DNA from 3 places in the Micromonospora sp. NPDC093277 genome. Region 1 is predicted to be linked to each of the others. Evidence: riboswitches for the same ligand, from Rfam matches in the RefSeq annotation. Region 1 holds a riboswitch; each other region holds the start of a gene.
The links. A riboswitch is a leader RNA that binds a small molecule or an ion and turns the genes downstream of it on or off. The one in region 1 is predicted to bind cobalamin.
Positions count from the first base shown of each region.

Region 1 (7,094 bases):
CGGCACCGGCCGGGACGCGGCCAACCTCGACGGCGGCTACCGCACCTGGTCCACCGCCACCGCCGATTGCTGAGGGACGTCTCGTACCTCCGGCATCTGTCCATTGCGGATGGTCATCGATGGTGGCTGGGCGCGGGCGATCTCCGCACCCGGCAGCGGCCTTCCTTCTCAGGTAACGCTGGCGGGCCGGGCGAGTCCGTCGCGACGACCGCCCCCCGGCACGTCGGCGGGTGACATAGGCTTGGCCAGCCGCAGCAGCACGCTCGAAGGGGGCCGCCCGTGGTCAAGCCAGCAGGCAAGGACAGCGCGATCTACGATGGACTCGACACGAGCGTGCCGCACCCCGCCCGTCGATACAACTACTGGCTGGGCGGCAAGGACAACTTCGCGGCCGACCGGGCCGCGGGCGACGAGATGGTCAAGCTCTTCCCCACGGTCCGGCTGGCCGCCCTGGAGAACCGAGCCTTCCTGCGCCGGGCCGCGACATTCCTGGCGCGCGACGCGGGCATTCGGCAGTTCCTCGATATCGGTACCGGGCTGCCCACCGCGAACAACACCCACGAGGTCGCCCAGTCGGTGGCACCCGAGTCGCGGATCGTCTACGTCGACAACGACCCGATGGTCATGGTGCACGCCCGCGCGCTGCTCACCAGCGCACCCGAGGGCCGCACCGCCTACCTCGAGGCCGACCTGCGGGAGCCGGACAAGATCCTCGGTCACCCCGACCTGCTCGCCACGCTCGACCTGTCGCAGCCGGTCGCGCTCATGCTCATCGCCGTCCTGCACTTCATCGACGGTGAGGAGCAGACCGCCGCGCTTGTGCGCCGCCTGGTCGAGGCGCTGCCGTCGGGTAGTTACGTCGCGGCGAGCCACGGCACCATGGACCTCGCCGACGCGCGGGCCCGCGCCGGATACGAGCAGATGAGGGCGGCCGGCCGCGCCGATATCGTGCCGCGGACGCGGGAGGAGTTCACGGCGCTGTTCGACGGGCTCGAACTCGTGGACCCGGGCGTCTGCGCGGTGAGCGAGTGGCGCGCCGAGGACGAGCCCCAGCCGCGTCCCGCCCCGCACGAGGTCGCCAACTACGGCTTGGTCGCCCGCATTCCATAGTCCACATCAGACCGGAGACGGCGACCCCGATTTCGTGCGGCGGGCGCCCGGATGCATCGTCTCGCCGGTCGACCCTCACTGCACCACCTCTGCCGAGTGGTTGTGGGACCCGCGTGCCTCGGCAGACGGACTCCGGCACGCGGCTCGCGTTGCGCTTGTCGGCATGGCTCCTGCCCTTTCGGGAAGGCAAGTGTGCCTCACCGCCCGACTTCGCCGCGTTGATCCGGCCGCCTGGCGTCCCTAGATTGACCCCACGAGCCTGCCATCGGGGGAGAGATCAGCATGCACCCTCGGGCGAAGATCCACCGGACACCGCAGCCAGGTCAGTCCCCACCCGCCAGCGGGGGACGGTCGCGTGACGACGAACTGGCCGCGGCCGCGTCGATGTTGCGGCTGCAGCGCGTGGCGGGCAACGGGGCCGTCACCCGGGTCGTGCAGCGGGGCATGGTCGCCCCCGGGTGGGGCGTCGGTGGCGCGCCGGTGGTGCAACGCCAGCAGGACCCCGCAGCTCTCCTTCCGGATCCGGCGGCGAAGGCGGCGACGACCTTCACCCCGCCCGGGGGCGGTCGGCTGTCGAGCAATCCGGATCTGCAGGGCGCGCTGTTTCCGTTCCGGCGGCAGATGCTGGAGAAGTTCGTTGGCCTGTACCAGTCCATTGAGCTGGACCAGCTCGATCCGGTGACGAAGGAGGCCACACTGGAGAAGATCCTCAGCGAGGTCCGGGCGGAACAGGCGAAACTGACCGGCCTGGGGAGAAAGACACCCGAGGAGACCAAGCGGGCCCAGGAACTCGAGGCGATGCTGAAGCGGGCCGAGCGTGACGCCGCCACGAAGCTCGCGGTGGCCAAGCAGTGGAGGTCCAAGCACGCCACGCCCGGTCAGTCCCTCGCCGCGCTGGAAACCGAGATCACTCGTTTGGGCCTGGAGCTCGGCCTACCGGACTGGGTGGCCACGGCGATGATTGAGTTCGCCGGTATGCGCTACGGCCGAACCGATCAGGGCGGCGGCAAGAGTGCGCACGGCTCCTACTACTCGCCTCAGCGGCTCCTCTGGGCGCTGGCCAAGACCCGCGACCCGGGGATCGGGAAAGCGGCCCAGGCGGCGTTCTTCACGCTGTCCACCGGCGAGGCGCTCGGCCGGATCAAGGCGATGCGCGAGCAGAACCAGGTGCCGCTCTGGGCGTGGCAACGGATCGTCTACCAGACGGATCTGCGGGTCGATCCGGCCAACACCAACCCGGACTGGAACAAACCGGCCGCGGTCCCGAAGGGAGAGGGTGGTAAGCCCAGCGACGAGGACGCGATCTGGCAGCGGGTGCTCAACCTCTGGCTGTCGCAGAACGCGAAGGACATCGCCCCGGGCGAGCGCGGGCCCGCGTTCGGCTCGACCGGCTGGCGCGCGGAGATGTTCGAGCGAGCTAGGACCAGGATGACCGGCTTCTCGGCCAACATCGCGCTGGGCGTCGTGTGCAACGAACTGTCCGAGGCGATCATGGCTGACCAGGGGGTACGCCTACCCGGCGGTATCGCGGCGAACGCCGCCTTCTTCAGCAGCGATGCCAAGGATCCGACCAAGCGACCTGCCGGGATGTACTTCGGTCGGGTCGCTCCCGAGTTCCTGCACCCGGGCGCGGTGCTGTTCCGGATCGACAAGACCTGGGCCCGGGCGGTCGCCGGTCACGACGAGGTGAAGGCGGCCGGCGGTGTCGACTACACCTTTCCGACGGCCGATCCCAAGCCCGATCCGAAGGTGACCGACCCACCCGCGGGCACGTCGTGGCGAAACATCGCCGTACCCGGTGAGCGGGTGCGCCGTGAGTCGGACGGGGAAGAGAAGGTCACCCAGTACGTCCGGTGGCAGCACCAGATGACGGTGGCCGACGTGCGCGGTGATCGGGTGATACTGCTGGAGACCGGGGACCAGGGCGCCGGCGTGTACGAGAAGTCTGCCGCCGCACTGCAGGGCGACCCGTACGTGTTCCTCGGGGCCAAGGACGAGCGCCAGGTCATCACCATCGGAGAGGTGACCGTGGTCGGTGATCCCAGGGGCGGACCTGATCCCGATAGCCCCGGTCGCTGAGCCGTCGCGGCGGCGCTGCGGTCGAAGATGGACGTGCGCCATTCACGATTGACCTGGGCGGTGGCCGACGGCGGCGGCCGGATGCGCCCGGTGTCGGTACGTCACCTGCGGTCCCTGTCAGCCGGCCGCCAGCCGGAGTCCGAGTGCGACGAACGCGACGGCGCAGATCCGGTTGATCCACCGTGACCAGCGGCCCTCGGACATCCGGCCGGCGAGCCGGCCGGCGCCGGCGCCCAACGCGATGTCGACGGTGAGCTGCACCACCACGAAGAGAGCGCCGAGCAGTGTCAACTGGGCGGTGGCGTTACCCGCGGCCGGGTCGACGAACTGGGGCAGGAACGCCACGCTGAACAGGATCATCTTCGGGTTGAGCAGGTTGGTCACCAGTCCGCGGAGGAACGCGTGCCTGGTGGTGCCGCCCTGCTCCGGCGCGGTGGTGGTCGGCCGGCCGGCGGTTCGTAGCGCCCGCACCCCGAGAACGACCAGGTAGGCCGCGCCGGCCCAGCGGATCGCGGTGAACAACACCGGTGAGGCGGAGATGAGCGCGGCGAGGCCGCCGACGACCGCGGCGACGTGCACCGCCTCGCCCGCCGCCACGCCGAGAGCGGCGACCACCCCGGCACGGGTGCCGTAGCGAGCGGCGTTGGCCAGGACGAACATCATGTCGGGGCCGGGGGTGACCATGAGGACGGTGATCGCGGCGAGGTAGCCGGCGACGGTCGCCGCGGACAGTCCGAGCATGTCTCAGTCCTCCTCGGCGCCGTCGAGCAGGGCCCGCCGCAACGCCAGCCGGTGCTCGCGGCGGATCTGCGCCTCGCGGTAGCGGCGCTGGTCCTCGTCGGTCTGCGGCAGCAGCGGCGGGACGACACGGGGTTGGCCGTCGTCGTCGACCGCGACCATGACCAGGTGCGCGGTCGCCACATCGACCGGCGGTACCGCTCGGTCCCACCTGTCCGCGCTCACCTTGACGGCGACCTCCATCGAACTGCGACCAGCCCAGGTGATCCGGGCGTCGACGTGGACGACGTCACCGACCCGTACCGCGCGGAGGAAGGCGGTCTCGTCGATAGCGGCGGTGACCGCAGGTCCGTCGGAGTGCCGTGCGGCGACCACCCCGGCGACGGAGTCGATGAGGTTGAGGATCCGCCCTCCGTGCACGGTGCCCATCAGGTTGGTGTGGTGCTGGTCCATGATCTGCGACATGGTCAGGCGCGAGGCCGACGGCGGCCGGCCGGCGAGTGTGGTGGTGTCGTGCATGGGTCGTCCGTCCTCGGGAAGCAGACCGCCGGACCGGCCGGAGCGCACGTCGAGGACACGCCCCATGGCGTGTCACCCGCACGACCCGCCCGCGAGGTCGACGGCAGCGCACACCCCTCGTGTGCGCAGCGCGGGCAGGTCTTCGGACTCGCGGGCGCGGCCGGACGTGCCGGTCTCCTACTGGCCGTCGCTTCCCAGGCCATGGGCGGCCCAGTGCCGATGACGGCGGTCGTTCCCACTCACCGCTGCGGGGCAGTCCCGGACTCCCACCGGGTTCCCTCTTACGACGCCCGGTCAGGGACCGGGCGAACCAGCGCCGTTCTCCACCCTACAAGGCTCCGACCGATCGTTCGGTCGTGCCGGAGCCGGCTGTGAGCCACGTCCCTCGCCCGAACCGCCGGCTCAGCTCACCGAACCCCGAGCGCGTGTCGACATCGATCAACGCCTTGCTGTTATCCAGGTGACGCCCGTCGAGGATTGACGTTGGCGAAGAGCGTGTGTTGCGATGGGGTGCTCCAGCATCAGGGGAAGCCGGTCAAATTCCGGCACTGGCCCGCAACCGTAGGTCCCGTCAGGGACGAGTCGGATTACCTGGCTGGAGGTGCCACGTCAGCGTCGTCGAGGTCACGGCGCGGGCATCGCGCCGGGGAGCCGGTTCGGGGTCCGCGTCTGCGCCGCTCACCCCTGGAAGAGTGCGTCATGCCGGTTCCCGCCCGCCGATCATCCCGCCTGTGGGCTTCCCTCGCGACACTGATCACGCTCGGCATCACCACGGTCGTGGTGTCCGTGCCGGCCGCGGCTGACCCGATCGAGTCGTGTACACCGGCCAACGGCGCCGTCGTCGCTGTCGATTTCCGCCCCTGGGGCGGTCAGGTGCTGCGTGGTTGTGACGCCACGCCGACCACAGGTTTCGATCTGTTGCACGAGGCGGGTTTCACCACCACCGGGACTGTCCACGACGGACCCGGATTCATCTGCCGGATCGGCAACGCCACCTTCGAAGCGGGCACCCAGTACCCCAAGCCCGACCAGGAGGCGTGCACGCTGACCCCACCCGCGACGGCCTACTGGTCCTACTGGTTCGCCCCACCCGGCCAGCGAACCTGGACCTACAGCCCGCTGGGCGCCATGGCCAAGGTGCCCGGCCACGGCGAGGTGCAGGCCTGGGTCTACGGCGGCACCGACGTGGGCGGCACCACGGGTCAGCCGACCTTCACCCCGGATGAGGTCCGCGCTGCCGGCACCACCCCGCCTGCGACCGCCACACCCACCATCGGGCCCGGCGGCCCCGGTGCCCAGCCCACCCCGGCCCAGATCGCCGCCGCGACCGCCTTCCTGGCCGGGAATCTGACCGACGGCGATCACGTGTACGACGCCGATTGGGAGACGGTCGACTTCACCCGCACCATCGTCGTGGCCACCGCGCTCGCCGCCGCGGGTGGTCAGGATCCCGCGCTGGCGAAGCTGCTCGACTACCTCGCCGCGCACGTCGACGCGGCAGTCTTCCCCGACGGCGCTGCCGCGCCCCCGAATCAGTACAACGCCGCCAGCCTGTCGCTGCTCGTCACGATCACCGGTGGCGATCCGCACACGTTCGGTGGACGCGACCTGACGGCGGTGCTCACCGACCGGGTGTGTACTGCCCTCGACCCGTTGGCAGGCTGCGCGGCCGCGGGAGACTTCGCCGGATCCTCGTCCCCGTCGGCACACGCGACAGCACTGCTGGCGCTGCGCCGCGCCGGGATCACCCCTCCGGCGTCGACGGTCGAGCGGCTGCTGCAGTGGCAGTGCGCCGGCGGCGGATTCGCTGATTCCCTGATCGCTCCTGGCGAACTGTGCACGCAGGACCCGGCGAACACCGGGACGGCGCTTCTCGCGTTGACCGTTCTCGGTGGCCACGACGCCGCGATTACCGCTGCCAGGCAGTACCTGACCGGAGCGCAGCAGCCCGGCGGCGGCTTCCTGCCCTACGTCGGTGCCGCCGCGCCCGAGACGTATGTGACGGCTCTCGCGGCGCAAGGGCTGATCGCGACCGCCGCCACCCAACCGGCTGCCGAGGCGATCGCCTTCCTCACCGCACGCATCACCGGCGACGGAGGACTCGCGGCGGACACCACGATCACCGAATCCGACCTGGTGGCAACCTCGGGGGCGGTCGCCACGCTGGCCGGAGGCAACCTCGCGACTCTGAGTCACCCGCTCGGCGGCGAGCCACCACAGGGCCCCACACCAGACCTCGCCAAGGGGGTGGAGTGGCTCGTCGGGCCGAAGCAGCTCATCGACGGCCGATATTATGAGTCGTTCCCTGGCTACCCCGACTTCGGCCTCTCCATCGACGGTGCGTTCGCCTTGGCCGCGACGGGGCGAGATGACTCGAAGCTGCGGGCGATCATCGAGTTCATCCGCGGTGGCGGCAAGGTCGGCGACAGCGAGTTCACGGTGGACAGCTGGCTGGGCGTCGGCACCTCGTACCCGTCGGGTGGCGCGATCGGCAAGGTTGCGCTCCTCGCCCAGGCCAGCGGCTATGATCCACGATCTTTCGGCGGCCATGACCTCATCGCCGCCCTCCGTGACATCACCTGCACCGGTGTTGACGCCGCCACGGGCTGTGCCGGGAAGGGAAACTACCGCTACGCCACCTCGGTGTT
Region 1 covers NZ_JBIWJO010000002.1:647,905-654,998, reverse strand. Annotated here, with positions in the region: gene ACIRG9_RS07610 (FAD-dependent oxidoreductase) at 1-73, shown strand, start outside; gene ACIRG9_RS07605 (SAM-dependent methyltransferase) at 280-1,110, shown strand; gene ACIRG9_RS07600 (hypothetical protein) at 1,393-3,189, shown strand; gene ACIRG9_RS07595 (LysE family translocator) at 3,307-3,930, opposite strand; gene ACIRG9_RS07590 (acyl-CoA thioesterase) at 3,934-4,446, opposite strand; cobalamin riboswitch at 4,562-4,776, opposite strand; cobalamin riboswitch at 4,928-5,060, shown strand; gene ACIRG9_RS07585 (prenyltransferase/squalene oxidase repeat-containing protein) at 5,146-7,094, shown strand, end outside.

Region 2 (7,094 bases), on a different contig from region 1:
CCGCGCCGAGGCCCAGGACCAGAACGGCGACGGCGCCCAGCGACGCCCCGGAGGACACGCCCAACAGGTACGGGTCGGCGAGCGGGTTGCGGGTGACGGTCTGCATGACCGCCCCGGAGGCGGCGAGCCCGGCCCCGACCACGGCGGCGCCCAGCACCCTCGGCAGCCGCAGTTCCCACACGATATGGTCGCGCAGCAGCGGCACGTCGGCGCTCGTCAGGCCGAGATGGTCGGTGATGACCAGCCACACGGTGCCCAGAGACAGGTCCGCCGGCCCCACCGTCACGGCCGCGGCCACCGACAGCAACAGGCCGCCCGCGAGCACGGCCACCACGGCCACCATGCGCACCGCCCGGACCGGCCGCGCCGGGGCCTTCGCCAGCCGGGTGGTAGCGGCGGTCAGTTGCCCACCCCGCCGATACCCCGGGTCAGGGCCTCCACGGCGAGCACGTTCCGCACGCCCGCGGAGGTGGAGGAGAAGTCCAGGACGACGTACCTCTTGTCCTTGACGGCGGGCAGGTCCTTGAGCGTCGCGTGTTTTTCGAGGAAGGCTTGCTTGGCGGCGGCGCGGTCCCAGCTCGCGTCGATGAGCACGATGACCTCCGGGTTGCGCTCGACGACGGTCTCCCAGCTGGTGTCGGCCCAGCTGCCGTTCAGGTCGGCGAAGATGTTGGTGACCCCGGCCGCAGACATGATCATGGCCGGGCTGCCGCAGCAGGCGCCGGCACTGGGCGCGTCGTTGCCGCCGTCCCACCACAGCACCCGCGTGCCCTTCGCGCCCGCTGACACTTTCGCAATGCGCTCCTGCTGGTCGGCGATCAGCGTCTCGGCCCGCTCCTTTACGCCGAAGACCGCGGCGATCTCACGGATCTCGGCGAACACGTCATCCATCGTCAGCCTCGCCGGCCGCGTGTCCTTCGGGCAACCGGCGGCGGAGATGTACGTAGCCACGCCCAGCTTCTGCCAGTCGGCGCGGTCGCCGACCCCCTCGTCACTGAACGCGCTCGCGAAGGAGGCGTAGACGAAGTCGGGCGCGATGTCGAGCAGCTTCTCCTTCGACGGATACTCCTTGGCCACTACCGGTACCTTCGCGTACGCGGCGGCGTACTCGGGCAGCACCTGGTCGTCGAGGAAGGCGGTGCCCGCCATCCGGTCCTGCAAACCGAGCGCCAGCATGATCTCGGTAGCAGACTGATTCATCGTCACCGCCCGCGCCGGCGGCTTCGTGACCGTGACCGGCGTGCCGCAGTTGGTGACTTCGACCGGCCCGGCCTCGGCGGACGCCGTGGTGGCGGGCTTGTTGTCGCCGGTCGCGGCGCAGCCGCCGACCAGGGCGAGCAGGACTGACAGCGGCGCAGCAACGCGCCAGGACACAGGGGACCGCATAACGGGACCACCTTCCAGCACCTCGTGGACGGGTCGTGCAGGTGCCGTGGCCGGTCTCCTGGCTGACGGGTGGTGCGCCGGTGGCCGGCCTTCCCAGGCATGCGCCCAGTGACCTTTCGGTGGCCTCCAGCATCCCGATCACAGTGGCGAGGGCCGCACCGGTCTCACACCGGCTTCCCGAACACCACGGCCAGGCCACCCTAACCAACCCTGGCGGCATCGTCACCGTGGCCTAGGTCATGGTCGGAGACCACGTTGCTTCACCGTGTCGGCTCACGCGAGGTGTTGTCCGATCCGCCCAGGGGCGACGCCACAAACGGCTGGGCGAAGGCGCTTGACCGGTGACCGGGCTGCTGTTCTTCGCTGCTGTACCGGCCTCGATCGCGGCAACATCGGCCCGGGTCAGGTCCGCTGACCAGCTTGTGAGCGGACCGGAGGCTATGGCCTTAGAGACCGTGTTCGCGCTGCGGTGGCTGATCGGCCCGCGGGAAGGTCAGTCGGACTGGCGCCTATGGAGCCCACCTTCACCGACAACGCCCTGCTTGCCTTGCGACCCAACACTGCAGCAGGAGTCCGCGTCCAAGCCAAACGCGTGAACCCAGCAACAAGACAGATAGCCCTCAACCAACCGGCGGCAGCCACGGCTCCGCCACGGCGGCGAGCAGCCGTGACGCTTGCGGCCGGTCCGGCCAGGCCACCCGGCGGTAGACACCCTCGTCGAAGAACTCGACCACGATGCGGCCGTGGCCGGTGACCAGGTCCTCCGCGCAGTTGCGCTGCCGCCGGCACAACGACGCCGGTCTTGCTGGTCGACGTGGACATGCGGCCGTAGAAGGCAAACCGCAGCCCCACCCGTGCCGGGTCAGCCACGGCGGCGAGTAGCCGTGTTGCCTGCGGGCGGTCCGGTCAGGCCACCCGGCGGGAGACACCCTCGTCGAAGAATTCGGTCACGACCCGGCCGTGGCTGGCGATCAGGTCGTCGGCGTAGTTGCGCTGCCACCGGCACGACGACGCTCGATCCTGGAAGTCGACGGTGGACATCCGGCCGTAGAAGGCGAAGCGGATGCCGGGTGGGGGTAATGTTGTCGGTCGCCGCGTCCGTTGGCGGTCTCGCTGGTTTGGCTGCCGTATCCACCAGCCGAGCAGGTCGCGGCCGTCGACTTCCTGCGCGTATTGCATCAGGACCCTCCCCGCACGGCGTTACAGCCATCCGGTTCTATACGGATGACTAACGATGCAGGGACGGTGGACACCCGGCCATCGGGGTTATCCAGGAAGGCGATCTCGACTCGGGCGCTGGCTTTCTTCGGGATGATCGACAAGATGCGGACGCTCCGAGGTCGCGTCGTCTCGTTGCCGGTAGGCCCGCTTGTCCCCGACAACGAACCGGGCCGGATCGCTCCTCATTCATCACACCTTAGTGCTGCTCGGCGTTAATTCGTCGGGGGTTGGGTCCAGGCGGTGGGGTCGTTGAGGTGGAGGCTGCAGGCGCAGTCGAGTGCTTCCTCTGCGGTGCCGGTGGTGTGGCCGCTGGGCAGGTACGAGTCTTCGTATCTGTCTTTGCTGGCGAGGTAGATCGCGAAGCCCCACTGGTTGGCGTAGCCGCGGTAGCGCAGCCGGATCAGGGGCAGGGTGGTGCCGTCGGCGAGTTGTCCGTCGACGTAGGCGAACACGCCGCGGTAGCGCACCGACACCGTGGTGAGGGCAGGCCAGTGGGTGCGGGCGTGAGCGCCCAGGCGTTGGCGTAGCGAGGTCTTGGTCGACTCGGGCGGAGGCTTGGCCACGACTGCCATAGTGCCGCAACCGGGACGGCGTGTCGGTGCGGGCGCTGCGGCGTGTGGGGTGGCAGAACATGCCGATGCCCCCGACAAGCCCCTACGTGATCGCCCTCGATCCTGATGAACGTGGCGCGCTGCAGGCGTTGACGCGTCGGTCTACCAGCGCGTATCGGTTGGTGCTGCGGGCACGGATCGTGCTGGCCGCCGCGGACGGCGCCACGAACACGGCGATCGCCGCCCGCCACGACGTGCACGTGGACACGGTGCGCAAGTGGCGGCGGCGGTTCTGGCAACGCCGGCTGGAAGGGCTGGCCGACGCGGACCGGCCCGGCCGCCCGCCGCTGTTTACTCCGGTGCAGCAGGCGCAGGTCAAGGCCCTGGCCTGCGAGCTGCCGGCCGACCGCGGGGTGCCGCTGTCACGCTGGAGCGCGGCCGAGTTGGCCGGCGAGGCGGTCACCGCGGGGATCGTCGCCGACATCTCCGGCTCCACGGTGGCACGTTGGCTGGCCGCTGACGTGATCAAGCCCTGGCAGCACCGGTCGTGGATCTTCCCGCGGGACCCTGACTTCGCCGCCAAGGCCGACCGGGTGCTCGACCTCTATGCGCGGACATGGCAGGGCCAGGCGCTCGGCGCCGACGACCTCTCATCAGCGCGGACGAGAAGACCTCCATCCAGGCCCGCTGCCGCTGCCACCCGACCCTGCCCCCGGGACGGTCGAGGCTGATGCGGGTGGAGCACGAGTACGACCGTGGAGGAGCCCTGGCCTACCTGGCCGCGCTCGACGTGCACAGCGGCAAGGTCTACGGCCGCTGCGAACCCACGACCGGCCTGGCCCCGTTCGCGCGGCTGGTCGAGCAGGTCATGACCCGTGAGCCCTACGCCTCAGCACGGCGGGTGTTCTGGATCGTCGACAACGGCTCCTCCCACCGCGGCCAAGCGTCCATCGACCGCATGACCGCCGCGTGGCCCAACGCCACGATCGTGCACACCCCGCTGCACGCCAGCTGGCTGAACCAAGTGGAGATCTACTTCTCCATCGTGCAGCGCAAGGTCGTCACCCCCAACGACTTCTACGACCTGGCCGACGTCGCCAACCGGCTCGAGGCGTTCCACGACCACTACAACCTCGGCGCACGGCCGTTCAACTGGCGATACACCAAGAAAGATCTTGATGCGCTCCTCAAACGCCCCGCCACCCACACGCCCCTACCCACCGCCGCGTGACCCCCGACGAATTAACGGCAATGAGCACTAAGCATGAAGAGCGCTTTCTCGGTGCCCGAGCCGTAGTAGCGAGTATCGGCCATGCTGTACCTCCATCTTGGGGCGCTTTGCGTGGCGGATGCTATGGGCTGGGTACGACAATCCTGCTGCGCCGGAAGGCGGGATCACGGGGTTCAATGATCAATGGCAGCGCGGACTATACGTCCATCTGCACCTATGTTGCTTGCCATGAAATGAATTCAAGATTTTCAAACAGCCCTCCACGCTTCCGGGGATTGACAGGGGGAGGATGCAGAAGCCGTCCGGCGTCACTCACGGTGAGCATGTAATCCGAGCCGGCGCGTCTTCGCCGGGACCGGGCCTGCTTCGTCGAGTGTGGACTCCCTCGCGCGGCGCAGCAGGCTGCTGGCTGGGAGGACTACACCCCTGATTGGCTGCAAGAGTCTGCCTGATGGTGGGGTGGATTGATGGCTGGCAGCGGTGCCTGGTTGGCCGTCGACATCGACATCTGTTGACTCGGTGCGGTGGCGGGTCCGGCTGGTCATCTGGACTTCGGCTCAGGCGGTGACTGTCTTGCGAGGCCATACGGCCGAACGTCTGGTGCGTGAACCCTTATCGACATTTCGTCTTCGGTGGATCTTGTGTCTGTTGCGCGGCTGTACTGTCTGGCCACTTGGATGGGGTGGGGTGGGCGCGTGGTGCGGCGGGCGGGGATACGTTCGTGGGTCGTGGGGCGGTTTGGTGCTGGCAGGGCGGTGGTCGCTGGGGGCCTCGGCGCGGCCTTGCTGGCGTCGATGCTGGTGGTTCCTGTCGGGCGTGCGGGCGCGGAGGTTCCGGCTCGGTCGGGGGCGGATGCGGCGACGCCGGTGAATTCGGTGCCTGCGTCGGTGTACCGGCCCGACGAGCCGGAACAGCCCAAGGTGGCTTCGCCGGCGATGCCGCCGTCGGGGACGAAGCAGCGTGCGTTTTTTGATCGGGCGGTTGCGCAGCGGAAGGCGTCGACCGAGCGGATCAAGGCTCGGCTGCATCCGATCATGGCGGACACGGGGGTGACGGCAGCGAGTATGACGGTACTGCCGCCCGTCACGGCGGCCGGGCGTCTGGGTGGGCCCGCAGATGCACGTGTTGCGGCAGGTGCGGATGAGTGCGCCCAGGAAGGCGGCGAGCAGTGGTTCGCTCTCTACAGCGGCGGAACCGCGATTGTGGCACCGACGGCGAACAACCCGGGCGTGGCCAGGGTTGGCCTCACGAACTCGGGGTCTGGGACGTGGCCGGCGGGTTCGAGTTTTCTGAGCTACCGCCTGTTCGACTCGGACACCAACGAGATCCTGGGTGACTATCCGCAGACGCCGTTGCCCATGCGGGTGTCGTCGGGTGGGTCGACCCAGGTGGATGCGGCGATTGCGCCGCTGAAGCCGGGGACGTGGCGGGTCTTGTGGGATTTGTGGATCTCGGGTGTGGGCTGGCTCTCCGATAACTTCGTGTGCGCGTTCAATGTCAAGTATGTGATCCCGAACCAGCGTGCGACGTTGTCGTTGTCGACTCCGCCGAATTTCGGCACGGTGTTGACTCGTACTCCGAAGTTGTGGGTGGTCAGCGCGGATCCGGACCTGTGGCCGAGTGGCGGCGATGTCACGTTCCAGTTCAAGGTGTGCAAGAACTCGGCGATGACCGTCGGCTGCCACACCAGCGCGGCGGGCTTGTCGTTGCCTGGTTACCAGGTGCCGGCGGGGGTGTTGGCGTGGAATGACACGTTCTGGTGGTCGGCGCGGGTGTTCGATGGGCAGGACTACACGCCGGAGACGGGCTTTCTGCCGCCCAGTCAGGCGAGCGTGGTGGTGCCGTCCCCGGACCCTTGGCGGACGGTTGGTGCCGGGTTGGGACTGGCCAACGTCGCCGGTGTGGTCCTGCCGTATGGCATCTGGGTGCAGTCCGAGGTCGACGCCGAGGTGCAGGGCTATGGTCTGCCGCTGCGGGTGGAGCGGACCTACTCTTCCGGGGCAGTCAATACTTTCGGTGTGTTTGGATATGGCTGGCTGTCGTTGTTCGACGCGTCGGCGCAGTACAGCGCGGACGGCCAGTTGTTGACTGTTACCTATCCGGACGGTCGGCAGGAGGTTTTTGGACGCAAGGGCAGCGGCTGGGTGGGTCGGCTGGACAGTGGTGCCACCAACCGGGTGTCCGTGGCGGCGGACGGGGTTATCACGGTGCGTACTGCGGGCCAGGAGGTGGTCAGCTACGGCTCCGACGGGGAACTGCGGTCGGTGGCGCACGCGGGTCAGGGTGCGATCGACGCGGTGCGGGATGCGGCAGGCCGGATCAGGTCGTTGGTGCAGCGGCCGAGTGGTCGGGCGCTGACCGTGACCTGGACCAGCGATCACGGCACCGGATGCGGGAAGGCGTACGCGCCGGTCATCTCGGAGATCGCCAGTGAAGGACCGGCGGGTGGTGACCCGCTGCGGTGGCGGTACCGGTACTCGTGCGGAAAGTTGGCCGAGCGGTGTGATCCGGACGGTCATTGCACCAGCTATTGGGTGAAGGATTCCGAGGGAACCTGGTTCTCGGTCTCGCCACAAGCTCGCAAGGTCGCAGAGCCCACCGGCCTGACCGGCTCGTGGAGCCTGACAAGCTTCCCGGTGTTTGAGTGGCGGAGAATCTACATTCGAGCCGATGGTCAACAGCACGTCTTGGAATTGCAGCGGCCG
Region 2 covers NZ_JBIWJO010000014.1:180,956-188,049, forward strand. Annotated here, with positions in the region: gene ACIRG9_RS26880 (iron chelate uptake ABC transporter family permease subunit) at 1-331, opposite strand, end outside; gene ACIRG9_RS26885 (ABC transporter substrate-binding protein) at 400-1,407, opposite strand; cobalamin riboswitch at 1,417-1,590, opposite strand; gene ACIRG9_RS26890 (hypothetical protein) at 2,007-2,177, opposite strand; gene ACIRG9_RS26895 (hypothetical protein) at 2,293-2,565, opposite strand; gene ACIRG9_RS26900 (hypothetical protein) at 2,820-3,170, opposite strand; gene ACIRG9_RS26905 (helix-turn-helix domain-containing protein) at 3,239-3,889, shown strand; gene ACIRG9_RS26910 (transposase) at 3,775-4,389, shown strand; gene ACIRG9_RS26915 (RHS repeat-associated core domain-containing protein) at 5,118-7,094, shown strand, end outside.
Region 2: it holds a riboswitch for cobalamin, as region 1 does, so the genes downstream of both, ACIRG9_RS26885 (ABC transporter substrate-binding protein) here and ACIRG9_RS07590 (acyl-CoA thioesterase) in region 1, are expected to answer to the same signal.

Region 3 (7,094 bases), on a different contig from region 1:
CCTGCGTTCGTGCTACTGCTGCGGCGACTGGATGGGAACGAATGATGCTCGACATCCGCGATGTCTCGTGGTCCGTGCCGGCCACTCGGCTCCTCGACCGCGTGACCTGCTCGGCGCCGCGCGGCACTCTGGTCGGCCTGCTCGGCCCGAACGGGTCCGGCAAGACCACCCTGCTGCGGGTCGTCGCCGGCTTGATCGCCCCCGAGTCCGGGACCGTGACCGTCGCGGGCGACGAGGTGGCCGAACTGCCGCGTGCCGCTGCGGCGCGGCGGATGGCGCTGCTCGCCCAGTACACCGAGACCGACCTCGACCTGACCGTGCTCGACGTGGTGCTGCTCGGCCGCACCCCGCACCGCCGCTCCCGCTGGTCCGACAGCGACACCGACCGGGCGGCCGCAGCCGACGCTCTTGAGCGCGTCGACATGACCGGGTACGCCCACCGCAAGTGGCAGACGCTGTCCGGCGGGGAACGCCAACGGGTGCAGCTTGCCCGAGCGCTGACCCAGGAGCCGCAACTGCTCCTGCTCGACGAGCCCACCAACCATCTCGACATCGGCCACCAGTTGCAGCTGCTGCACCTGGTCCGCCGCAGCGGCGTCACCACCCTCGCCGCACTGCACGACCTCAACTTGGCCGCGATGTTCTGCGACCTCGTGGTGGTGCTGCACCACGGCCGGGTCGTCGCCTCCGGACCGCCTGTCGGCGTGCTGACGCCTGCGCTGCTCGCCGACGTGTACGCCGTGGACGCTGACGTCACCGTGCATGACGGACGCACGGTCATCACCTACCGGGCACCGGCAGCATGAAGGTCCTGCTCGTCTCACGCGGGGCGACCCACCACGGCGGCCATGACGCGATCCATCGCCTCGCCGCGGCGGTCGCCGAGGCTACGGGCGTACCAGTGGCGGCGTGTTTCCTCGACGGCGCCGAGCCATCCCTGCATGCAGCCCTCGATGCCGTACCGGAGGATGGCGAAGTTCTGCTCGTGGCCACCCACGTACCGCCCGACCGGTACCTCGACATCTGGATCCGCCGCGCGGTCGCCCACTGGCGCATCACACGGGACCGGCAGACACGGATCCTTGTCGCCGCGCCGCTGGCGACGCAGCCCGCGCTGGTCACGGCAGTCAACGATGCCATCGCCGGCGAGCGCACCCGGCTCGACGGCATCCCCGGACCATTCCGCAGCCCGGCCTGGTCACAGATCACCCGCCACCGCCGGCACGTGCTGGTCTGCCGTGGGCCGCGCTGCACCGCATACGGTGCCGACCACGTCGCCGCCGCCCTCGGCAACCGGCTGAAGGAGCACGGCCTCGGCGACGACGACGTCCTGGTCACCGCGACCGGCTGCCTGTTCCCGTGCAACCTCGGCCCGCTCGTCGTCGTGTATCCCGACGACACCTGGTACGAACAGGTCGACGCAGACCTCGCCGTCCGTATCACCGACGAACACCTGCGCGACGGCATGCCGGTTGACGGCAGACGCCCACGCGACTCGTGAACGGGAGAACGACAAGGCCGCTACCGGTCGTCCAGCGGACCTGCCGTCATCCGCACCGTCCAGCGCCCGGAGCCGCCCCGCAGGATGGTCCCGGTGAGGGGTGCGATGTCGATCCGCCAGAACGAGGCAGGTGCGGCGCCTATCGCGTTCACGATCAGGGCGCGGATCACCATCGGGTGGGTGACCGCGACGAGCGTCCGCACGGAACCGGGCAAGGCGCCAAGCCAGCGGCCAGCCCGGTCGAGCAGGTCGTGCAGAGACTCGCCGCCGTGCGGGGCTGCGGCCGCGTCGGTCAACCAGGCCGCAACCGCATCCGGTTCGGCGGCCGCGACATCGTCCAGCGTGCGGCCGGCCCAGCGGCCGAGATCGGCGTCGCGCAGCCCCTCATCGATACTTGGCACGAGCCCGAGAGCGGCGGCGGTCTGCACACAGCGCAGCGCCGGTCCGCAGCGGACCTCGTCGGCGCGCGGCAGCATGCCGGCGAGTGCGGTCGCGTCGGCCAACCCGTGCGCGTCGAGCGGCTCGCCTTGGGGGAAGGCGGCGGCCCGAGTGGCTGCGGTGGGTGCGTGGCTGACCAGTACGAGGCGACTGCTCATACCATTTGACCTCCCACGCCTTGATGCCACTGGGTCCGTCGAAGTGATCTACAGATCGGGTTCATTCCGCACGTTGACACTGCTGGGCCGTCGGCCGTAGCGTCCGGGGCACAGCGTGATGGTGGAGGAAGCCGGTGAGACTCCGGCACGGTCGCGCCACTGTAACCGGTCGAGGGCTCGAGCCCACATGACCGGGAGTCAGACCCTCCCCGTCGCCAAACCCGCTATGGGACGCGTTGATCCCAAGGAGGTCCTGTCATGGCCGACGTGTCACTGCCCACCCCCGCCGCCGTACCCCTTCCGGCCCCCATCCCGTTGCGCCAGATCATGCCCTGGGCTGTCTTCGGCGCGGTGCTCGCGGTCGTGCTGCTGTATTTCGTCGGCGTGGAACAGGGTGTGCTCTCCGTGTTCTCCGGCTCGACGGTGCACGAGTTCGTGCACGACGGTCGCCATCTGCTCGGCTTCCCCTGCCACTGAGAGCGGTGGGAGATTCCGTGTTGTCCACACGCATGCTGCTTGTGCGGGGCATGATCGTCGGCCTCGCCGCCGGTGCCGCCGCCTTCGTGTTCGCCACCCTCTTCGGAGAGGGTCCGGTCGGGCAGGCCATCGACTTCGAGTCCGCACACGCCGGCGGGCACGACCACGGCGATGAGCCCGAACTGGTCAGCCGCACCATCCAAAGCACGGTCGGCCTGGCCACGGGCACGCTGGTGTACGGCGTCGCGCTCGGCGGCCTGTTCGCCCTTGCCTTCGCTGTCGCGTACGGCCGGATCGGCCGCTTCAGCCCCCGCGCGACCGCCGCTCTCGTCGCACTCGGTGGCTTCGTGACCGTCGCGCTCGTACCTTTCCTCAAGTATCCGGCCAACCCGCCGGCCACCGGCAGCCCGGACTCGCTTGGCCAGCGCACCGGCCTGTATTTCCTCATGATCGTGATCGCGGTCGCCGGCGGACTCCTCGCCCTCTCCCTCGGGCGTTGGCTTGGTCCTCGCTACGGCGGCTGGAACGCCAATATCGCCGCCATTGGGGCATACGTAGCATTAATCGCTATCGTCGAGTTCACCCTTCCTACGATCAGCGAGGTCCCCGACGGCTTCCCCGCCCTCGTGCTCTGGAATTTCCGGCTCGCCTCACTCGGCACCCAACTCGTCACCTGGACCGTGCTGGGGTTGCTCTTCGGCGCGCTCGTCGGACCTCGTAGGCACGTGCACACGGTCCCAGCGGACAAGGCAGCGGTCAGCGCCGGCCGGTGAGGCCGTAGCGCACCGCCCGGGGCCGGCATCGCCACGCCCTGGGCGGCTGAGGGTCAGCGGTGTCCGCCTTTACCGCTGGTAAAGGCGGGCACCTCGCCGGGCACGCGCTGCTCGGCGTGGCATACCCACGGATAGAGCGCTATCGGGTGACCGCGGCGCGCCTGGTGGGCCCGGCCGTCTCCCATCCTGCGGATGCAGGAGCGGGCCGGGCCTCGCGGCGTGGTTCGCTGGTATCGGGCGTGACGGGGCGAATGAAGGGGTGGCGGGTGCGCCGCAGGATAGACCACCAGGTCATGGTCATCGACGGTGAGGAGATGGTCGTACTGCGGCCCATCGATTTCGAGCGGTTGGACGCCTCACGGCGGCAGGTAGGGGCCAGCGAGGCGCGAGTCACCCGCCTGAGGTATCAGCTCGAGGAAGTCACCAGCCGGCTCGGCCGCATCGAACGGCTCCTCGCCAGCGCCACGCCGTGCCCGACGACGTTGGCGGGAGCAAGACCGTGCGCCCGGCGAAGCATCGCGGTTGCCCTTGGTGTTCCTGGCGCACCAGATGCGTCATCTCCCAGGTTCGTTGCCGGTGCCGACCGGTACCCTGCCGTCCGCCACTGAAGGCACGGCCCGCCCGCACTGTTCAAGCATTGGTTGGATGAGCACCACCATGGCTTCCGCTCCCGAACGACGAGTACTCATCCTCGGCGGCACCGCCGAGGCACGGGCCCTCGCCGCCCTGATCGCCGACCAGCCGGCGCTCGCAGTGGTGTCCTCCCTAGCGGGGCGGGTCGCCGATCCTCGGCTGCCGGTGGGCGAGGTACGCATCGGCGGGTTCGGCGGCGCCGCCGGACTGACACGCTGGCTCACCGAGCACCACATCGACGCGATGGTCGACGCGACCCACCCGTACGCCACCCGGATGCGAACCGCCGCCGTCGACGCCGCCACCACCGCCGGTGTGGCCCACCTGCGGCTCGAACGGCCAGGATGGACGGCCCAGCAGGGCGACCGCTGGCACCGGGTACCCAACGTGGACGCTGCGGTACGAATGCTGCCTACGCTCGGGCGGCGGGTGCTGCTGACCACCGGCCGGCAGAGCATCGCGGCGTTCCTGCCGCTGAGCGGGCTGTGGATCCTCGCCCGGGTCGTCGACGCGCCGGCGGACCCGATCCCCGCCCACGTACAGCTGCTGCGCAGTCGCGGCCCCTACACCCTGTCGGGCGAGCTGGATCTGATGCGCACCCACCGAATCGACGTGCTGGTGACGAAGGACAGCGGTGGTCCGCTGACCGAGGCGAAACTCGCCGCAGCGCGTCACCTCGGGTTGCCGGTGCTGATGATCGACCGTCCCGCGCCGCTCGCCTCCTCGACGGTGGTGACCACCGTCGAGGAGGCGATGCGTTGGCTGTCCGGTGTGCCGGTTCAGCCGGGATAGGTGCGCGGGGTCCAGACCACCGTGGACCCGTCGCCTCTGGTGCTGACGTGGGTCGTTGACGAGCCGACGATGAGCAGGCAGCGCATGTCCACCGTCTCCGGGTCCAGGTCGGCCAGCGTGGTAATGGTGATCGTCTCGCCGGGGCGGCCGACGTCGCGGGCGACCACCACGGGTGTCTTCGGATCGCGGTGGCGTAGCAGGACGTCGCGGGCCGTGCCGACCTGCCAGCGGCGGCTGGCCGAGGCCGGGTTGTAGAGCGCGAGGACCAGGTCGGCGGCGGCGGCCGCGGCGAGCCGGGACTCGATGACCGGCCACGGTTTGAGCCGGTCCGACAGCGACAGCACCGCGAAGTCGTGTCCGAGCGGGGCGCCGATCCGGCTCGCGGCGGCCTGCGCGGCGGTGAGGCCGGGCAGGATCCGCACCGGTACGTCGGCGAAGCGGGCCTGGGCGGTGGCCACCTCGTAGACGGCGCTGGCCATCGCGAAGACTCCGGGATCGCCGGAGGAAACGACCGCCACCCGGGCTCCGGCGAGCGCGAGTTCCAGGGCGTGGGCGGCCCGTTCGGTCTCCACCTGGTTGCCGGAGGTGTGCCGCTGCTGGCCGGGACGCACCGGCACCCGGTCGACGTAGGGTCCGTAGCCGACCAGGTGCTCGGCCTCGCGCAGCGCCCGCGCCACCTCCGGGGTCAGCCAGCGGGGTCCAGCCGGGCCGACGCCGACGACCACAACCTCCCCCGCCCGCTGCGGGGTCGGGGCCGGCGACTCGTCGCGGGTGGCGGCACTGGTCGGGCTGGGCAGCAGGGCCAGGGAGAAGTACGGCACCTCGTCGGCCGACACGTCGGCCAGGGGTGCGTGGTGTTCCTGCGCCGAGGTGGCCCGTTCCACGTACCAGGTCTCGGGCAGCCGGCCGGCGTCGGTGACGGCAGCGCGGACGTTGTCGAAGGTGCGGCCCAGCTTGAGCACGGCGGCGGCGTCGGTGTCGGCGAGCCGCCGGGCGAGTTCCTCGGCGGGCAGCGTGCCGGGCAGGATGGTCAGCACCTCGTCGCGTTCGACCAGGGGCCGGCCGAGTACGGCGGAGGCGGCGCTGACCGACGTGACGCCGGGCACTACCTGGGCGGGGAACCGGTGGGCGAGGCGCTCGTGCAGGTACATGTAGGAGCCGTAGAACATCGGGTCGCCGGCGCATAGCACCACGACATTGCGGCCGGCGGCGAGGTGGGCGGCGAGCCGCTCGGCGCTGTCGTCGTAGAACTGGCGGATGACGCCCTCATAGCCGGCCGGGTCGTCGGTGCCCTCTGTGGTGACCGGGTAGACCAGTGGCTCGTGGATGTGCTGTTCGCGCAGCAGTCCGGCGGCGATGGTACGGGCGATGCTGCGGCCGTGCCGGGCCGAGTAGTAGGCGATCACCTCAGCCTCGGCGATCAGCCGGGCGGCCTTGACCGTCAGCAGTTCCGGGTCGCCGGGTCCGACGCCGACGCCATAGAGCGTGCCGGGCTGTGCCATCGTCACTCCACCTCGCTTGCAATGCCGTTCACGGCCGCCGCGGTGACGGCGCTGCCGCCGCGGCGGCCGTGCACGACCAGGTACGGGACCCCCGCCTGATGCGCGGCGAGGGCCTGCTTGGATTCGGCTGCGCCGATGAACCCGACGGGCACCCCGACGATGGCGGCCGGCCGGCCGGCTCCTTCGTCGATCATCTCCAGCAGCCGGAACAGCGACGTGGGCGCGTTGCCGATCGCCACCACTGCGCCGTCGAGCCGGTCCGGCCACAACTGCATCGCCGCCGCACTGCGGGTGGTGCCCAACTTCCGGGCCAGGTCCGGCACCGCCGGGTCGCGCAGCGTGCAGAGCACGTCGTTGTCGGCGGGCAGCCGGCTGCGGGTGATCCCGGCGGCGACCATCGCCGCGTCGCACAGCACCGGCGCGCCCGCTTTCAGCGCCGCGTGGCCCGCGGCGACCACGTCGGGGTGCGCGTCCACGTCGTCGACCAGGTCGACCATGCCGCAGGCGTGGATCATCCGGACCACCACCCGGGACACGTCGGCGGGGAACCGGGACAGGTCGGCCTCGGCGCGGATGGTGGCGAACGAGCGGCGGTAGATCTGCGCGCCGTCGCGGACGTAGTCGTAGCTCATGAAGGTCTCCGTGCCTGTGCCACCCGCTCGGGCAGCGGGCCGTGATGGTCCCCGCGGGGACTCGCGACACGGTAACCGGCGCCGGTGGCCACAGCGACGGCGGCCGCGCCGACCGGTCGTCCGCAGCAGCGGTCGCAGCCGGCCCAGTGCAGCGGAAGCGCACCGGCGGTGGGCGGGTCGGCGGCGGT
Region 3 covers NZ_JBIWJO010000014.1:173,245-180,338, reverse strand. Annotated here, with positions in the region: gene ACIRG9_RS26880 (iron chelate uptake ABC transporter family permease subunit) at 1-45, shown strand, start outside; gene ACIRG9_RS26875 (ABC transporter ATP-binding protein) at 42-806, shown strand; gene ACIRG9_RS26870 (hypothetical protein) at 821-997, opposite strand; gene ACIRG9_RS26865 ((2Fe-2S) ferredoxin domain-containing protein) at 986-1,501, shown strand; gene ACIRG9_RS26860 (histidine phosphatase family protein) at 1,522-2,097, opposite strand; cobalamin riboswitch at 2,187-2,324, shown strand; gene ACIRG9_RS26855 (CbtB domain-containing protein) at 2,356-2,574, shown strand; gene ACIRG9_RS26850 (CbtA family protein) at 2,607-3,347, shown strand; gene ACIRG9_RS26845 (cobalt-precorrin-6A reductase) at 3,993-4,772, shown strand; gene ACIRG9_RS26840 (precorrin-2 C(20)-methyltransferase) at 4,760-6,274, opposite strand; gene ACIRG9_RS26835 (precorrin-8X methylmutase) at 6,277-6,906, opposite strand; gene ACIRG9_RS26830 (precorrin-3B synthase) at 6,903-7,094, opposite strand, start outside.
Region 3: it holds a riboswitch for cobalamin, as region 1 does, so the genes downstream of both, ACIRG9_RS26855 (CbtB domain-containing protein) here and ACIRG9_RS07590 (acyl-CoA thioesterase) in region 1, are expected to answer to the same signal.